Regions from separate parts of the Paenibacillus konkukensis genome, predicted to be linked through region 2. Evidence: riboswitches for the same ligand, from Rfam matches in the RefSeq annotation. Region 2 holds a riboswitch; the other holds the start of a gene.
The links. A riboswitch is a leader RNA that binds a small molecule or an ion and turns the genes downstream of it on or off. The one in region 2 is predicted to bind thiamine pyrophosphate.

Region 1 (8,079 bases), 1.3 Mb from region 2:
GACGAGGACGACGGACAGTAAAATAAGCCAATAATTCGGCGCAAAGGCCAGCCCGAAGACCCCCAAGCAGGTAAGCCCCATTCCGAGAGGGAGCATGTAGGGGGAAGGCTTGCGGTCCGAATACAGTCCTACGACAGGCTGCATGATCGAAGCGGTCATATTAAGCGAAAATACGATGATTCCCGACTGCATATAATTCAGCCGCATCGTATCCTTGAGAATCGGCAAAATCGCCGGGATGATCGATTGAATCGAGTCGTTGAATAAATGAACGATGCTGATCGCCAGCAAAATACGCATTACGGTAGGCTTGATGCCCGGCTGCGTCGCCGCCTGCGTCGTTGCTCCGGAAGCGGCCGTTCCGGTCTGTGCTGCTTGCATGGTTGTACTAAACTCCTCTGCTTTAACATAGGATGTGGGGCGGTTTTTTAGGAAGGCTTGACCGTTCCGAGAGCTTCGCCCATTTTAACTTTGCTGCCGACCTTCAGGTCGTTTCGGCTCTTGAAGGTGTTCGTCTCCATCAGGAGCACGACGGTGGAACCGAACTCGAAGTAGGCCAGCTCGTCCCCGCGGCTGAGCCGGTCCGGCAGCGGCGAGACGTATTTAATGCTGCTGACGTTCATTGCGCCCACCTTGACAACGGCGATTTCGCCGCCTTCATGATCCATATAAGTGATCAGGCGCTCGTTGCGGCTCAGCACTCTGCGCATCTGGCGAAGCCCGAATTCATTGACGGGGTAGACTTTGCCGGGCACATGTTCCTTCTCGATAATGACGCCGTCCACCGGAGTATGAATGCGGTGATAATCGGTCGGGCTCAAATAAAGGACGAAGTAGAAGCCGTTCTTGTAATTGACCGTGCGCGGAGAATGATTCAGCAGCTCTTCTACGGTGTAATCCTGCCCCTTGACATTGACAATCAACCCTTCGGAGATCGGCCCCATACCCGTAATGGCGGCATCGACGGGGCTGACCAGCGTATGCTCCGCGGTGTTCACCGGACGAAGCCCTTGGCGCAAGCGTCTTGTGAAAAAGTCGTTCAGCGAAGCGTACTCGGTCCACTGTTTCTCGGCATCCTGCATCGGAATTCCATATATTTTGGCAAAACGCGGAATGAGGCCGCGGCTCGCTCTCGATTTGGCAAAAGCTCCCGTTAACCTGGAGATCGACTTGCGCGAGGACAGCTCGGTCAACAAGCGGAAAAAGGGTTTCATCATAAGTGTACATTCACCTGTTCTTTCTAAAGTCTCTTGTCTACCGAATATCTTGACACAGAACCTGCTGCAACGCAAGAAAAAAGAATCGTATGCATATGACATTTTCATAGGAAACGACGAGGTTGGAGCTCTTCGGTTGCGTGCCGCTCCGAACGATGCGGACGAAAGCGAAGCGCCCATGATGCTATATATTAGCCGTTGACATTTATTTCATTCGTGTTAATATGATTATTGTCACTAGGGGAGCCGCAAGGCTGAGACTGGATCAATAGATCCTAGACCCTCTGAACCTGATCTGGATCGTGCCAGCGTAGGGAAGTGGAGAGCGTTTGAAGCGTGTGTATTTATTGAACATGCAGACCACTTCCTGTTTCGGGAAGTGGTCTTATTGCGTTGTCCCATTCAATCAGAAGAAGGTCGGAGCTATGGCCCCAAACAAGATAGAGGAGGAGTGGGTTTACATGTCCAAAGGGTTAAAATTGACGGACATCCTGGTTACGATCGTCATCGCGATCGTATTCGGCATTATTTACCGGTTGTGGGGGGATGTCTCCAATGTAGTGAAGCTGGCCGGGCTGCAGCTCGATCAGCTGGTATACGGCGTTTGGTTTATGGCCGCTACCGTTGCGGCGCTGATCATACGCAAGCCGGGCGTCGCCTTGCTGGCCGAAGTGGCGGCGGCGTCGGGAGAATTGATCTCAGGCTCGCAATACGGCGTGGAATCGCTGACTTACGGGATTGCGCAAGGGCTGCTGGCGGAGATGGTTTTCGCTCTGTTCCGCTACCGCAGCTTCTCGGCGGCGACGGCATGCCTTGCGGGAGTCGGTTCGGCGGCGGCTTCGCTCGTATTCGACGCCTTCAAAGGCTATTTGACCGATCTGCAATCATGGAATTTGCTGCTGTATTTCGCCTTCCGCTTTATCGGATCGGTGTTCTTTACCGGGCTGTGCGCTTACTGGCTCGTCAAGGCGCTGGAGGCGACCGGCGTGACGCAGCTGGTCCGTCCGGCCAGCCGTGCCGATTACCAGGCGCTGGAGCGTAGAAAATGATGCCGGTCAGCACATCCGTCACCGGTTTGCGGCTGAAGTTCGCCGGCAGTCCGTCGCTGCTGTTCGACGATATTTCGTTCTCGGTCAACACGGGGCAAAAGGTGCTGCTGCTCGGTCCGAGCGGCTGCGGCAAGTCGACCCTGCTTCAGGTGCTGACCGGGCTCATCCCGGATGTTATTGAGATTCCCGTCAAATTCGACGAGATTGTCATTCCCCCGTCCTGGGGGTATGTGTTCCAAGATCCCGACACCCAGTTTTGCATGCCGTTTGTGGATGAGGAGATGGCGTTCGTGCTGGAGAATCTGGGAGTTCCCCGGGAAGAGATGACCGCCCGGATCGAGCAGGGGCTCCGGCAGGTCGGATTGAATTTGCCTAAGCTTCATCTGGATATTCAGTCGATGTCTCAAGGGATGAAGCAGCGGCTTGCGATTGCGTCCGTATTGGCTCTGGAGCCGGAAGTGCTGTTCTTCGACGAGCCGACCGCCCTGCTCGATCCGGAAGGGACGAAGCAGGTATGGGATACGATCAAGCAGATCGGCAAAGACAAGACCGTACTTATTGTAGAACATAAAATCGACGAGGTGATCGATTTTGTCGATCGTGTCGTGCTTTTCACTCACGACGGCGCTATCTTGGCGGACGGCTCGCCGGAGACCGTCTTCGACCGGCACAAGGAACGGCTGCAGCAATTCGGCATTTGGTATCCGGGCGTATGGAGCGATTATGCCGCCGGCGCGGCGTACCGGGCGCTTCGGGATGCGGATGGGGCCGGGCCGGCGGCCGGCAGGGAGTACGGAAATCCGCTCCTTCAGTTGAAGCAGTTCACCGCCTTCCGCGGGCGGGAGCCCAAGATGCACGTGGACGAAGCGCAGGCCGGCCCCGGCGAATGGATCGCCGTAGTCGGAGAGAACGGCGCAGGCAAAAGCACGCTGCTGCAGGCGATGATGCAGCTGATCCCGGCTTCGGGCGCGGCGTACCGGCTCGCGGGACGGGAAGTGCGCGGATTCAAGGATGTGGCGGATTGCGCCGCCTACGTGTTCCAGAATCCGGAGATGCAGTTCGTCACGCATTCGGTGCTCGACGAGGCGGCGTTCGGCTTCCGACGCGACGGTGTCCTGGGCGCGGAGAAGCAGGCGCTTGCGCTGCTGGAGGAATTCGGCCTCGAGGAACAGCGGAGCCAGCATCCGTATCAGCTGTCCCTCGGGCAGAAGCGGCGGCTTAGCGTCGCTACCGCCATGGTCAAGGAGCAGCGGCTCGTGCTGCTGGATGAGCCGACCTTCGGACAGGATGCGGCGAATACGTTCGCCATCCTGGAGAAGCTGGAAGCCTGGCGGCGGCAGGGGACGACAATCATCATGGTGACGCATGATTTGGACATCGTCCGCTATTTCGCCACCCGCGTCTGGGAGATCGAACGCGGGAGGTTGGCCAAGGACCTGCAGCCGCGGCAATATTTGCGGGCGGCGGAGGAAGCTTCTTCTTCGGATGTCGCCGAAACGCCGCCGTCCGGCGCGCTGCCGGTTGAAGCGTAAAATTTTGAAGCGTGGCAAAAAGGAAGTGAACTGCCGTGGACAACTTTTTGTCCTATGAGGAAACATGGCTGCACCGGGTAAATCCGAGCGCGAAGCTGCTGCTGTCGCTCTTGCTGTTCTTCGTGGTGCTGTTTACAGATAACATCAACGTATTGATCAACGTCACGGCGGCGCAGCTGCTCCTGCTGCTGCTCTTCTCCGGACATCCGCTGCGCAGGCTGCTCTTGATGTTCCTGCCGTTCGCGCTCTTGTTCGTCTCATCGTCGATGTCGATGATGCTGTTCGGCAAAGGCGACACGACCTGGCTGCGCTGGGGGCTGGTCCGCATAACGGAGGAGAGCTTCTATCGGGGGCTGCATATCGGCTTCAAAACCGTCAACATGGCTTTGACCGGATTGATCTTCGCGCTGACGACCAGACCCGTCGCGCTGTTCTACTCGCTGATGCAGCAGTGCAAGCTGCCGCCGAAGTTCGCCTACAGCTTTATGGCCGCGCTCAGGCTGATGCCGATCATGGTCGGCGAGTTTCATACGCTCGGCATGGCGCTGAAGGTGCGCGGCGTCAAGCGGCGGGCCGGTCTCGGCGGCGTGTACGAGACGCTGCGCCTGTACGCGATCCCGCTGCTCGCGCAGAGCATCCGCCGGGCGCAGCGTATCGCCGTGGCGATGGAGGCCAAGCGCTTCTCTTCGGCTCGCGCGCGCACGTATTACTATCGCATCGGCTTCTCGCTGCGCGATGCGTACCTGCTCTTATACTTGACGGCGGCGGTGCTTGCCGCGCTGTATATCGGCCAGCATTTCCCGTATTTCCATGTCGGGGATGTGCGGTATCAAGTGAACTGACGCCCTGCCGTTCACCGAAAGCTTCGGGTGGAACTATCGAGGGCGCAAACGATACTTTCCGGGACTTGCAGGTCCCGGTCAGGAGGAGAGAAACCGATGAAATTTTCCGAAGAGCTGAGACTTGCCGTAGAGGACAGCTGGAACGCCAGCTTCCGCCATCCGTTCGTTCAAGGCATTGCCGACGGTACGCTGCCGCTGGCGAGCTTCCGTCATTATTTATTGAACGACGCCTACTATTTGTCCCAATTCGCCAGAGTGCAGTCGCTGGGAGCGGTCAAAGCCGACGATTTGGCAGTTGCGAACCGGATGACCGTACATGCGCAGGGCACCTATAACGCCGAGCTGTCGCTGCACGAAACGTTCGCCAAGCAAATGGGCATTACCGCCGAGGAACGGGCCGCGTTCCAGCCTTCCCCGACAGCCTACGCTTATACGTCGCATATGCTTCGCGCGGCGTACAACGGGCATCTCGGCGATATTATCGCCGCCATCCTGCCGTGCTACTGGCTGTATTATGAGATCGGGGAGAAGCTTCAAGGCTCGGCGCCGGAAGAGCCGATTTATCAGGAATGGATCAAAGCTTACGGAGGGGAATGGTTCCGCGAGCTGGTACAGGAGCAGATTGACCGCCTGGACGAGATTGCCAAGCATGTGTCCGAAGCGGACCGCCGCCGGATGAAGCAGCATTTCGTCGTCAGCAGCCATTATGAATACATGTTCTGGGAAATGGCGTACACTCACGAAGTATGGCCGACCTATCGTTAACGAGAACGAGCCGCCGGCAAGGTCTGTAAACCTTGTACCGGCGGCTTTTGACGTTGCCAAACGGATTCCATCGCTAACGGACGTCATGGCGGTTATTTTGATGCAATCGGCTTTTTTCAACATGCAACGGTCGCGACAGCGCTTATTGGCGCAGATTCGCTCCATGAAGAGGCGATCGTTGTTAGCGAACGGCATCCATGTCCGTTAAAAATCAAACAGGCCGATTTTTTCCTAAATAGCGGCTGCTGTGTCCGTTGGAGTCGTTCAGGCAATGATGAGCGGCGGTGTTGTGCGGGCAGCCTGCGGATGGACGGCCGCGGCGATCGGGAGAGGGAGACTCTTCCGCCCGCGTCTCGATGCGCGGACTACACGGTTTTGTAATACAATACCGTACCGTCCAGCCGGCCGTCGGCCGATCGGGCATACCCGGGAATTCGCCCGGCTTCGATGTAGCCCATGGACAAGTACAGACGATTGGAAGCGTCTCCTTCACGCGTATCCAGTACGAGCAGGCTTCTTCCTTCTTCTCTCGCTCTGTTCTCCGCTGCATGCATTAGCGCTTTGGCGATGCCTTTGCGGCGCGCCAGCGGATGCACCATCAGCTTGGCGATCTCGGCCCTATGCGAGGCATTGGCCTTTTGCGCCAGCTGCAGCTGGACGGTTCCGACCGCGGCGTCGTCCATGACGGCCGCCCACAGCAGGATTCCGGGCTGAAGAACGCCGTTCCAATAGCTGTTCGCTTCTTCGCGGGACAGCGGCGGCAGAAATCCGACAGACGCTCCGTCTTCAACAACCTCCACTAGCAGCTGCGACAAATCTTCCGATAAGGAAGGCGTTAGCTTAACGATCTCCCGAATATGCCATTTCCCGCTCATCTTCCTATCCCCTCCATGAGAATTTGCCTATGCCTCCAGTGTTCATTTCATAAACATGTTCGGCTCATTTGAACCTCGCTCGGCGGTTATACCGCCGAGCCTCTGCTGCCGATAACCGAAGCCGCGCCTGCCGGGAGATGAGGAAGCGGCTTACCGCTTTCTCATTTCAAAAAACTCGCAGCCCGCTCTCGAATGATACGTGACATCGCTGACCCCGGCTTGGGTTACTATCGATTCGCCGGTAAAACGGATAATGACGACGCCGGAATCTACGATATGATCGTCCTGGAAGACGCGGATCGGCGTCCGGCGATCCATCGCTTCCTGAAAGTCCTGATCGGTAAAAAGCTTGCGGTTGCTGGCCATAGTATAATCTCCTGATTCTATAATTGACAGTTGTCTACAAGTATTATAACAGAATGACCGGCCCGGCGGCAGCAGCGATCGACGCCGTCTTCCATCTTATGGTATGTTGGTAGGAGGATGGAAAGCGGAGGTATGGTTATGAAAAAAACGATCGTTCTGCTGCTGCTCGCCGCCGTATGCCTGTATCAGTACAAGCTGCTGGATTCCGCGGATCAGGACCCTTACCTCGTCACCGATTACAGCCGGCTGCATCCGGTCAAGGTGGAGCGGGTGGCGGAAGGCCGCGAAGAGCGGCAGCTGGCGGACCTTATGCAGGAGGCGAGGCGCAAGCATCTGACGATTTCCATAGCCGGTCAGCGGCACAGCCAAGGAGGACATACGTATTACAAGGACGGCATCGTCGTCGATATGACCACTTTCAACAAAGTGCTGTCGGTAGACCCGGCGGCCCGGACCGTTCGCGTGCAGGCGGGCGCGACGTGGAAGGATGTGCAGGACGCGGTCAATCCGTACGGGCTGTCGGTCAAGACGATGCAGTCGCAAAATATTTTTACTGTCGGCGGCTCCATCAGCATTAACGCGCACGGCAGAGACATTCGCAACGGCTCGCTGATCAAAAGCGTCGAATCGTTCCGCTTGCTGACGGCCGACGGCTCGGTGACGCAGGTTAGCCGTACGGAGAACGCCGAGCTGTTCCCGCTTGCGCTGGGCGGCTACGGGTTGTTCGGCATCATATTGGACGTAACCTTGTCGCTGACGGAGGATGAAGTATACAGAGTGAATACGGATGCCGTAAGCGTAGAAGAGTACGCGCGGTATTTTGCCGACAAGGTGCAGGGCAACCCCGACGTTCATATGCATATCGCCCGGATCTCGGTCGCTCCGGATCATATGCTCGATCAGATGTACGCGATCAACTATACGGTGGACCGGGAGGCTCCGCTGCAAAACTACAACCGATTGAGCGATGTCGAGAAGGGCGTCATTCCGTCCAAGCTGCTGTTTCATCTTAACCGCGCTTTCGATTGGGGCAAAAACGGGTTTTGGCGCCTGCAGCAGCTCTATTTCTCGATGCAGCAGAACAGCCGGATCAGCCGCAACAATGCGATGCGTTCCGAGTCGGAGTTCATGGAATACCGTCAGGCGGGAGAAAACGATCTGCTGCAGGAATATTTTATCCCTGTCGATCAATTCGCCGGATTCGTTCATAGTCTGCGCAGCGTGCTGACGCAGGAGGAGCTGAACCTGCTGAACATTACGGTGCGTTATGTGAACGAGGATAACGAAGCGATGCTGTCCTACGCGCAGCAAAATATGTTCGCCCTCGTCTGCCTGTTCAATATGCCGCTGTCGGATGAAGGGCAGGCCAAGGCGCGCCGCAGCATTCAAAACGTATTGGATCGGGTGCTTGCCCATCAGGGAACGTATTATTT
Region 2 (8,079 bases):
GGGGAATCGTAAACCGGGAGCGGGGCTATTGAGCTAGAGTCTGAGGGAGACAGAAGCGCCGACAGGCCGATGATCGGGTGATCCGGCCGCGGCTTGTCCGCCGCTGGCAGCGCAGGGAACGGGCTGAGGCTTCGCCTTCGTACCAAAGCAAAGTTTGCCGACAGGTTTGTTTATCGATTTCCGGGCAATGCCAGTTCAAGTTTACATAATTATAATTATGTAAAATTGAATCCCCCCTGGAAGTGTGGTGAAAAAAGAGCGGAGGGGCCATTTGAATCCGGAGAAGCGTCAGCGTTCGCCTAAGAAAAACGGATTGGAGGATCAAATGGGCGCCGCCGCAGACTTTTTTTCCATCACGTTTCTCGGTAAACGGGGAGGACAGCGTCCGGAATATCCTCAGTGAGCTTGGGGCAGCCTCCGCCTCTAGTTAATTAGCCCTAGTAGAACGCTGGAGGTCCTATGCTGTCAAATAAGATCAAAACGATGCGAAAATGAGAAAATATACACTTTAGATGGAAGGTTGTTCCTGCTATAGTATACATAATGCGACATCGAATCCAATGAATGAGGTACATGGATGAAACGAACATTTCTCAAGGCAGCCATAATAACCATTTTGGCGATGAATTGGATCGGTACGGTTCCGGCGCAAGCCCAGCCGAATCTTGCCGGCAGCGCAAAAGTGGCTGCAACTACGCTAAATGTCCGCAGTCAGCCCGATGCCGGCTCCAAGGTCGTCGGAACCTTATCGAACAATACGGTCGTCGCCATATCCGATGAAGCCTACGGCTGGATCAAAGTGAAATCCGGCAATATGAGCGGATGGGTAGCAGGTCAATATTTAATTAAGCAGACGGGAAGCACGGCGGCCAATTCAAGCGGTAAATCCGGCTCCGTCACAACGGCCTCGGGCAGCTCCGGCAACGCCAATGTCCTTGTCGACTCCCTGTATATGCGCAAAGGTCCGGGTACGGAGCATACGGCGCTGGGCGTCTTGTCTCAGGGCGACAAGCTGCAGGTGATGGAACGCAATCAGGATTGGGTTAAGGTGAAGGCCGCGAACGGCCTGAACGGCTGGGTATTCGGCAAATACATAGGAAGTCAGCCCGCCAAGACGGCGGCGCAGCAGCTGGGGTCTTCTTCGAAAGGGCTGCAGGGCAAAGTCATCGTTATCGACCCCGGACACGGGGGCAACGATAACGGCGTGATCGGCAAGAAATATGCGTCCAGCGAAAAAACGCTGAACCTCAAGACGTCGCTTTACTTGGCGGACAAGCTGAGGTCGGCGGGGGCGCAAGCGATTTTAACGCGCACGAGCGACAAGGAGAAGCCTGAACTAAGCAAACGGGTCGTCATTAGCGAATCCAAGCATGCCGACGCTTTTATAAGCATTCATTATAATTCTTCTCCGAAACCGGTCAGCGGAACGTTAACCTTCTACTACTCGAAAACAAAGGATATGCCGCTGGCGAGAAAGATCGAGTCTCGGCTGGATCAGTCGCTGGAATTAAAAAGCAACGGCATCTCCTTCGGCGATTATCATGTGCTTAGGGAAAACGCCCGGCCGTCGGCGCTCGTCGAGCTCGGGTTTCTATCGAACGCCAAGGATGAGGGCATCGTCCGCACCTCGGCCTATCAGCAAAAAGCCGCGGAGGCCATCGTGAGCGGGCTGAAGGATTATTTTAACAGCATGTAAAATACGAAGCAAACAAATAAGCCGCGCCTTGGGGATTCCCTAAGACTGCGGCTTATTGCGTTATACTGGCGCGGCCGCCGTTACTTGTTCAATGCAGCCGACTGCGAGAATTGAAATTCGTTGGACTTGGCAATGACCTTATCTCTGGAGTCCTTCACGATCACTTGGACTTTGGCGGGAAGCTGCTTCTGCTTATCGGGCTTCAGCAGGGCGATAACCTCTCCGGTGTTCACCCACTCCGTTTCCGCAGGCTGCCCGTTAATTTGCACGATGCTGTTGTAAGGGAGATAATGGCCCGAAATTTTGAGCGCCGTTCCTTCCTCCGCCGACTCCTTCTGAACTCCGTCAATGGACATCGGGCCCAGGCCGAGCACATAATGCTCGTCTTTGATCTCGTTCTTCATTTCCCCGTAGCCGTATTGTTCCCCGAAAATAATGTCATACTGCAGTTTCTCGTATGTTTTCAGCGCTTCCTTGTCGATATGCATCTGATCGTATAAATTTTCCGGCGGCAGCACGGGCATACTTTTATAAAGCTGAGCCAAATAATCCGTATAATAAGTGCCGGGTCTTTGCGCCAATTGAAGCAAATAAGGAGTCATGAACGAAGGGCTCATATGAATATTGTCCTTATGCTCGGGCAAGTAATTATTCCAAATCAGGACGGGCACGCGATACATTTTGTCCAAAAATTGCGGATCGTTTTCCTGTAAATAACCGCTGTCCTTATAAGCCTTGTAGTTGTCGCCGAGACTCGGCAGATGATCGCCGAAAAACAGCAAAATCGTCGGCTCTTTAGTCGTTTCGTAGTGCGTCACCAGAAGCTTCAGCATATCGTCGGCCCCGACCAAGCCTTGAGCGTACGTTTCGAGCAGCCCTTGCGATTCGCCGCTGACGCCGGATACCTGGATCGTATTCTCTTTGAACTTGCCCGGATAGTAGTGATAATGATTTTGCATCGTATTGGCAAAAACAAAATCGGGGCCGTTCGTCGATTCGCTGGCGTCGATAATTTGCTTCGCCACCTCCCGGTCGGCCAAGTACGGTCCGTCGTATTCAGGCTTGAAAAATTCCTGGGAGATGAATTTCGAGAAACCGAAGTTCTCGTAAACTTTCTTACTATTATAAAACCAGCTGTGAAACGGGTTGATCGCCGTCGAATGATACCCCTGCCTTGTTAAAATGCTGGCTATCGAATCGATCGGCTTATTGACGTATTGATTGTACGGGATGGAGCCCTGCGGCAGAAAGCGCATGGAATTGCCCGTCAGCACTTCGAACTCGACATTGGCGGTTCCGCCTCCGAATTGCGGAGACAGGAAGGTGCCGCTCGTATATTTCTTTACCAGCTCGTGATAGAACGGGAGCGGGTCGCGGCTAAACGTAATGCCCTTAATTTGCGTTGCGTCCCAGAACGATTCGCTCAGCACGATGATGACGTTCGGCTTGACGGCGCCAGGCGCCGGCACCTCGGGTACCGTAGAAGCGGCGGCGGAGCGGATCGCCTCCTTATTATACCCGTCAGGCTGACTCATGAATAAAAACTTCAAATTCATCATCGTCGTCAGCAGAAAGCCGTTCGTCTTGACGTTTTCGGTCTGGTCCCAAGCGATGTTTTGGATATGAACCCAGTTTTTCATCGATGCCGTGCTGTCGGAATAAATGTTGGAAAGCAGAAACAGCGCGATGATTCCGACGCCGAGCCGGTGCTTCCAATTCAGCCGGACCGCGATGCGCGGCAGCTTGTAGAGAAGCAGCAGGCTGATGACAATGAAAGCGATAATTCCGGAAATGACGGTGAAGTTCAGCAGACCCGTCACATATTGCGCCATATCCTTCGTTTCGCTGGTGAGCAGCAGGTCCCAAGGCAGGAACGGAACGCCCAGAATATCCAGTTTGACCCCGCTAATGAGACCGAAGATCAGACAGACCGCCGAGACGAGCCAGAACGATAGCCGTATCCGTCCGGTCACGGCCGCAAGCAGAAACATAAAGCCGAGAACAAGCAATGTGTTCAATAAGAGCTCGGGCATCGCATGAAACGTCCATTTGAACGTATCTCCCCATTGCCCACGGCTCAGCAGCTCTACCAAAAATACAATCCAGATGGACCACAAGAGCAGCGGCAGCCGCCGCAGCGCTCTCCATCCGTGATTTTGAATTGCCAGCTGCAATTCCCCCATGAGATCACCACATCTTAATATGAATTTAGTGTAAAGCTGTCAAACGCCTATCATAGTATAGCATACCTATGAAGCCCGGTGAATAAGCAGCGAATTAGGCAAACGCTGGTCGTATGCGGAAGCCGGTAGAGAAGGGCCGGGCCGCGTTATCGGTTGAGTCCGCAGGACAGGTGTGGTACTATTTAATGGAAAGAAATATAGCAAACTTAAACACTAGGGGTGCGTTAAGCTGAGAGAGGCGGGAGCCTCAACCCTTACACCTGATCTAGGTAATGCTAGCGAAGGGAAGTGGACGATGCCCGGGACTTCATACATGCGCAGGCAGACCGCTTCGACAGGAAGCGGTTTTTTGTTTTATCCGGATAGGGTTCGCGGCTTCCTTCCCGAGAGCGGCGGGGGGACGTTGCTCTGGTGTTCAAAAACGAAAGGAGACAAATACGGATGAGCGAACCGTTGGAATCGTTATTAAAGCAGGTGGAAGCAAGGGCGGAGGAGCTGGTCGGGCTGGCTTCGCGATTGATCCGCTTCCAAACCCCGGCGCCGCCGGCAAGAAATACGGCGGAGGCTCAGAGCTTTATCGCATCGTTTCTCGAAGAAAAGGGCTTCGCCATTGACCGCTGGGACGTCTATCCGGGCGATCCCAATGTGGTAGGCGTTCTGCGGGGGCAAGATCCGGCACGGTACAAAAGCTTGATTATTAACGGTCATGTCGACGTTGCGGAGGTTAGCCAAGGCGAGGCTTGGGATACCGATCCGTTCGATCCGTTCGTGAAGGACGGATCGCTGGTCGGGCGCGGTGCGGCGGATATGAAGGGCGGTTTGGCCGGCGCGCTGTTCGCCGTCCAACTGCTGCACGAGGCAGGAATCCGGCTCCCGGGAGACGTGCTGTTCCAATCCGTCATCGGGGAGGAAGTAGGGGAGGCGGGAACGCTCCAGTGCTGCAAGCGCGGGTACAGCGCGGATTTCGCCGTTGTGGTCGATACGAGCGACCTGCATATTCAAGGTCAGGGCGGCGTCATCACGGGCTGGGTAACGGTGAAAAGCAAGGAAACCTATCACGATGCGACCCGCAGAAATATGATCCATGCCGGAGGCGGCCTTCACGGGGCGAGCGCCATTGAGAAGATGATGAAGATTATTCAGGGCTTGCAGGAGCTGGAGCGGCATTGGGCGGTGACCAAAAGCTATCCCGGATTTGCGCCGGGGACGAATACGATCAATCCGGCGGTGATCGAGGGAGGCAGACACGCCGCGTTCATCGCCGACGAATGCCGGCTTTGGATTACGGTGCATTTTTACCCCAATGAAACATACGAAGGGGTGGCGCGCGAGATTGAGGACTGGCTGGGCCGGGTTTCCCAGGCCGATCCGTGGCTTAAGGACAACCCTCCGCAATTTCGCTGGGGCGGCGCTTCCATGATCGAGGACCGCGGCGAGATATTCCCTTCGCTGCAGGTCGACCCGCAGCATGAGGCCGTCCGCCTGCTCGGCGGCGCCCATGAGAGCGTACTTCTGGAACCGGCTATCGTGGACGTATCCCCGACGGTTACCGACGGCGGCTGGTTCTCCGACGCCGGCATTCCGGCCGCGATCTACGGTCCCGGCAATTTGCGCAACGCCCACTCCGTCAATGAGCGGGTTTCCGTGGAGCAATTGGTACGGTTTACTCAGGTGATGCTGAAGTTTATATACGAATGGAGCCATACGCTCAAATAAGGAGGAACGAACGATGACATTTTCCGAATATTTAATGGAGAAGCTGCAGCCTGTCTGGCGCAAAAATCACTCTCATCCGTTTGTCCGGGAGATGGGCAGCGGAGAGCTGGAGCTTGCGAAATTCCGGTTTTACATGATTCAGGACTATTTGTATTTGATCGATTATGCCAAGCTGTTCGCTCTGGGCGCCGTCAAGGCGGGGGATTTGAAAACGATGGGCGAGTTCGCGGGACTGCTGCACTCGACGATGAACGAAGAGATGTCGCTGCATCGCGCCTATGCCGCCCGGTTCGGCATATCCGAAAATGAGCTGGAGCAAGCCGAGCCGTCGCCGGTTACGCTCGCTTACACGCACTATATGCTGCATGCCGCCCAGAACGGCTCGCTGGCCGAACTGGTTGCCGCTCTGCTGCCGTGCATGTGGAGCTACTGGGAAATCGGCAAGGAATTAGCGCGGATTCCCGGGGCCGCGGATCATGAATATTACGGAGAGTGGATTCGGATGTACAGCTCGGAGGAGTTCGGTTCGCTCGCCAAGTGGTGCATCGGGCTCTTGGATCAGCTGGCCGAAGGGAAACCGCAGCGGGAGCTCGACCGGCTTGAAGAGATTTTCCTGCATACGACGCAATTCGAGTATTTGTTCTGGGACATGGCTTACCGCGAGGAGCTGTGGCCCGAATAAGCCGCTTGTCCGGCAAGGAAGCGAGAAGCGAGTAATCGGAACGACAATGCATGACCGTTTCATCTGCAGGACCGCGCCTTCGTCGGCATGGCGATGAAAACGCGCGACCCCGCCCTCGTATGGGCAGCGGTCGAATATATTCGACAAGACATGATGTTCGCTGAGATCGCGAAACAGCTGGGCCCGGATAAAGTCGAGGCGCTGTGGAGAAGCAGGCCGGACTCGTATCATGTCGTCACAGGAAGAAGATTTACATAGGAGAGATCGGTATGAATCCAATGACGAAGCCCGAACATCTAAGAATAGAGCCACTGGCGGCTTCGGGCCGGGCGGAAGAAGAAAGCTTCCTTCAGGGCGTGAAGGACTGCATTCCGACGCTGCTCGGCTATTTGAGCATCGGGCTGGCCGCCGGAGTGGTGGAGAAGACCGCCGGGCTCAGCATTGCCGAGATTGCGCTGATGAGCATATTGGTCTATGCCGGGGCCGCCCAATTCATCGCATCCGGCATGATTGCCGCAGGCACATCCAGCACGGCTATCATCGTTACGATATTTCTGGTGAACCTTCGCCATCTGCTGCTCAGTGCGGCTTTATCGCCGTACTTCCGGCATCTGTCCCCGGCGAAAAACATGCTGCTGGGCACTCTTTTGACCGACGAGACCTTCGGCGTGGCGATCAGCCGGGCGGCGGCCAAGCATCGGCTCAGCGAGAAATGGATGCACGGCTTGAACGTGACGGCGTACTTGAACTGGATCGCCGCCAATATCGCCGGCGCCTTCTTCGGGCAGTGGATCACGAACCCCGAGCAATTCGGGCTCGACTTCGCTCTTCCGGCCATGTTCATCGGACTGCTGGTGCTGTCCGTCGCCGCCCGCAAACGGTTCGCGCTCGATACGTTCGTTGCGGCCGCGGCCGTCCTCGTCGCCATAGCCGTGAGCTGCTATATTTCGGACAGTCTCGGCATTATTATTGCTGCCGTGATTGCATCGACGATAGGTATGGTGTTGGATAAATGGAAATAAAATGGTATATTTTGATCGTTATTATAGGGTCGGCCGTTGTGACGTTCCTCCCGCGGGTCATCCCGCTGATGGTGCTCAGCCGTCTGCAGTTGCCCGAATGGGGGATGCGCTGGCTCAAATACGTTCCTATTTCCGTTATGGCCGCGCTTGTCGGCCAGGAATTGCTGATGAAGGAAGGGGATTTAATTCCATGGACCCGCAATATCGAATTGCTGGCGGCGCTGCCGACTTTCCTCGTCGCCGTGTTCACCCGCAGCTTGCTAGGGACCGTTGTGACGGGCATCGCGGCGATGTTCGTTTTGCGGTGGCTGTTCTGACCGTTTAGGCGGTCGCCAGGCTCCGTTTTTAGCCTGAATTTTTTGAAACCGATCGTTTGGGCGGCCGTATAGTTTGAAGAATCCTTTTTTTATTTAAAACCATACATTAATAGGAGTGATTTTTCTTACATGGACCCCGAGCCCGAACGAAATACGTTTAGAAGTTTGATCCGAAAAGGAAATATGTCGTCCGCGACCGCGGCGGCAGGCAACACCTTTATCGCCCTTATTAAAGGGGCGGCGGCTGTCATGACAGGCAATGGCGCGATGTTCGCTTCGACGATGCACTCGGTAGCGGACGCCGTCAATCAAATGTTCGTCTTCGCCGGAAGCGTGCTTGCAGAGAAAAAGCCGACGAAGCGATTCCCGGCCGGTTTCGGCCGCGTCATCAATTTGTTCTGTATGGTCGCTGTAATCGTCGTCACGATTATGGCGTACGAGACGATCAAGGAAGGAATTCATC

Region 1: it holds a riboswitch for thiamine pyrophosphate, as region 2 does, so the genes downstream of both, SK3146_RS29330 (ECF transporter S component) here and SK3146_RS00375 (acetylornithine deacetylase) in region 2, are expected to answer to the same signal.

What each region holds. Positions count from the first base shown of each region.
Region 1 covers NZ_CP027059.1:6,751,992-6,760,070, forward strand. Annotated here, with positions in the region: gene SK3146_RS29320 (MFS transporter) at 1-381, opposite strand, end outside; gene asd (archaetidylserine decarboxylase) at 429-1,217, opposite strand; TPP riboswitch at 1,447-1,551, shown strand; gene SK3146_RS29330 (ECF transporter S component) at 1,679-2,266, shown strand; gene SK3146_RS29335 (ABC transporter ATP-binding protein) at 2,266-3,798, shown strand; gene SK3146_RS29340 (energy-coupling factor transporter transmembrane component T family protein) at 3,834-4,640, shown strand; gene tenA (thiaminase II) at 4,737-5,405, shown strand; gene SK3146_RS29350 (GNAT family N-acetyltransferase) at 5,771-6,280, opposite strand; gene SK3146_RS29355 (hypothetical protein) at 6,431-6,646, opposite strand; gene SK3146_RS29360 (FAD-binding oxidoreductase) at 6,785-8,079, shown strand, end outside.
Region 2 covers NZ_CP027059.1:85,236-93,314, forward strand. Annotated here, with positions in the region: gene SK3146_RS00360 (D-2-hydroxyacid dehydrogenase) at 1-32, shown strand, start outside; gene SK3146_RS34955 (hypothetical protein) at 272-403, shown strand; gene SK3146_RS00365 (N-acetylmuramoyl-L-alanine amidase family protein) at 578-1,696, shown strand; gene SK3146_RS00370 (LTA synthase family protein) at 1,777-3,879, opposite strand; TPP riboswitch at 4,085-4,183, shown strand; gene SK3146_RS00375 (acetylornithine deacetylase) at 4,321-5,595, shown strand; gene tenA (thiaminase II) at 5,609-6,277, shown strand; gene SK3146_RS00385 (AzlC family ABC transporter permease) at 6,556-7,299, shown strand; gene SK3146_RS00390 (AzlD domain-containing protein) at 7,290-7,616, shown strand; gene SK3146_RS00395 (cation diffusion facilitator family transporter) at 7,746-8,079, shown strand, end outside.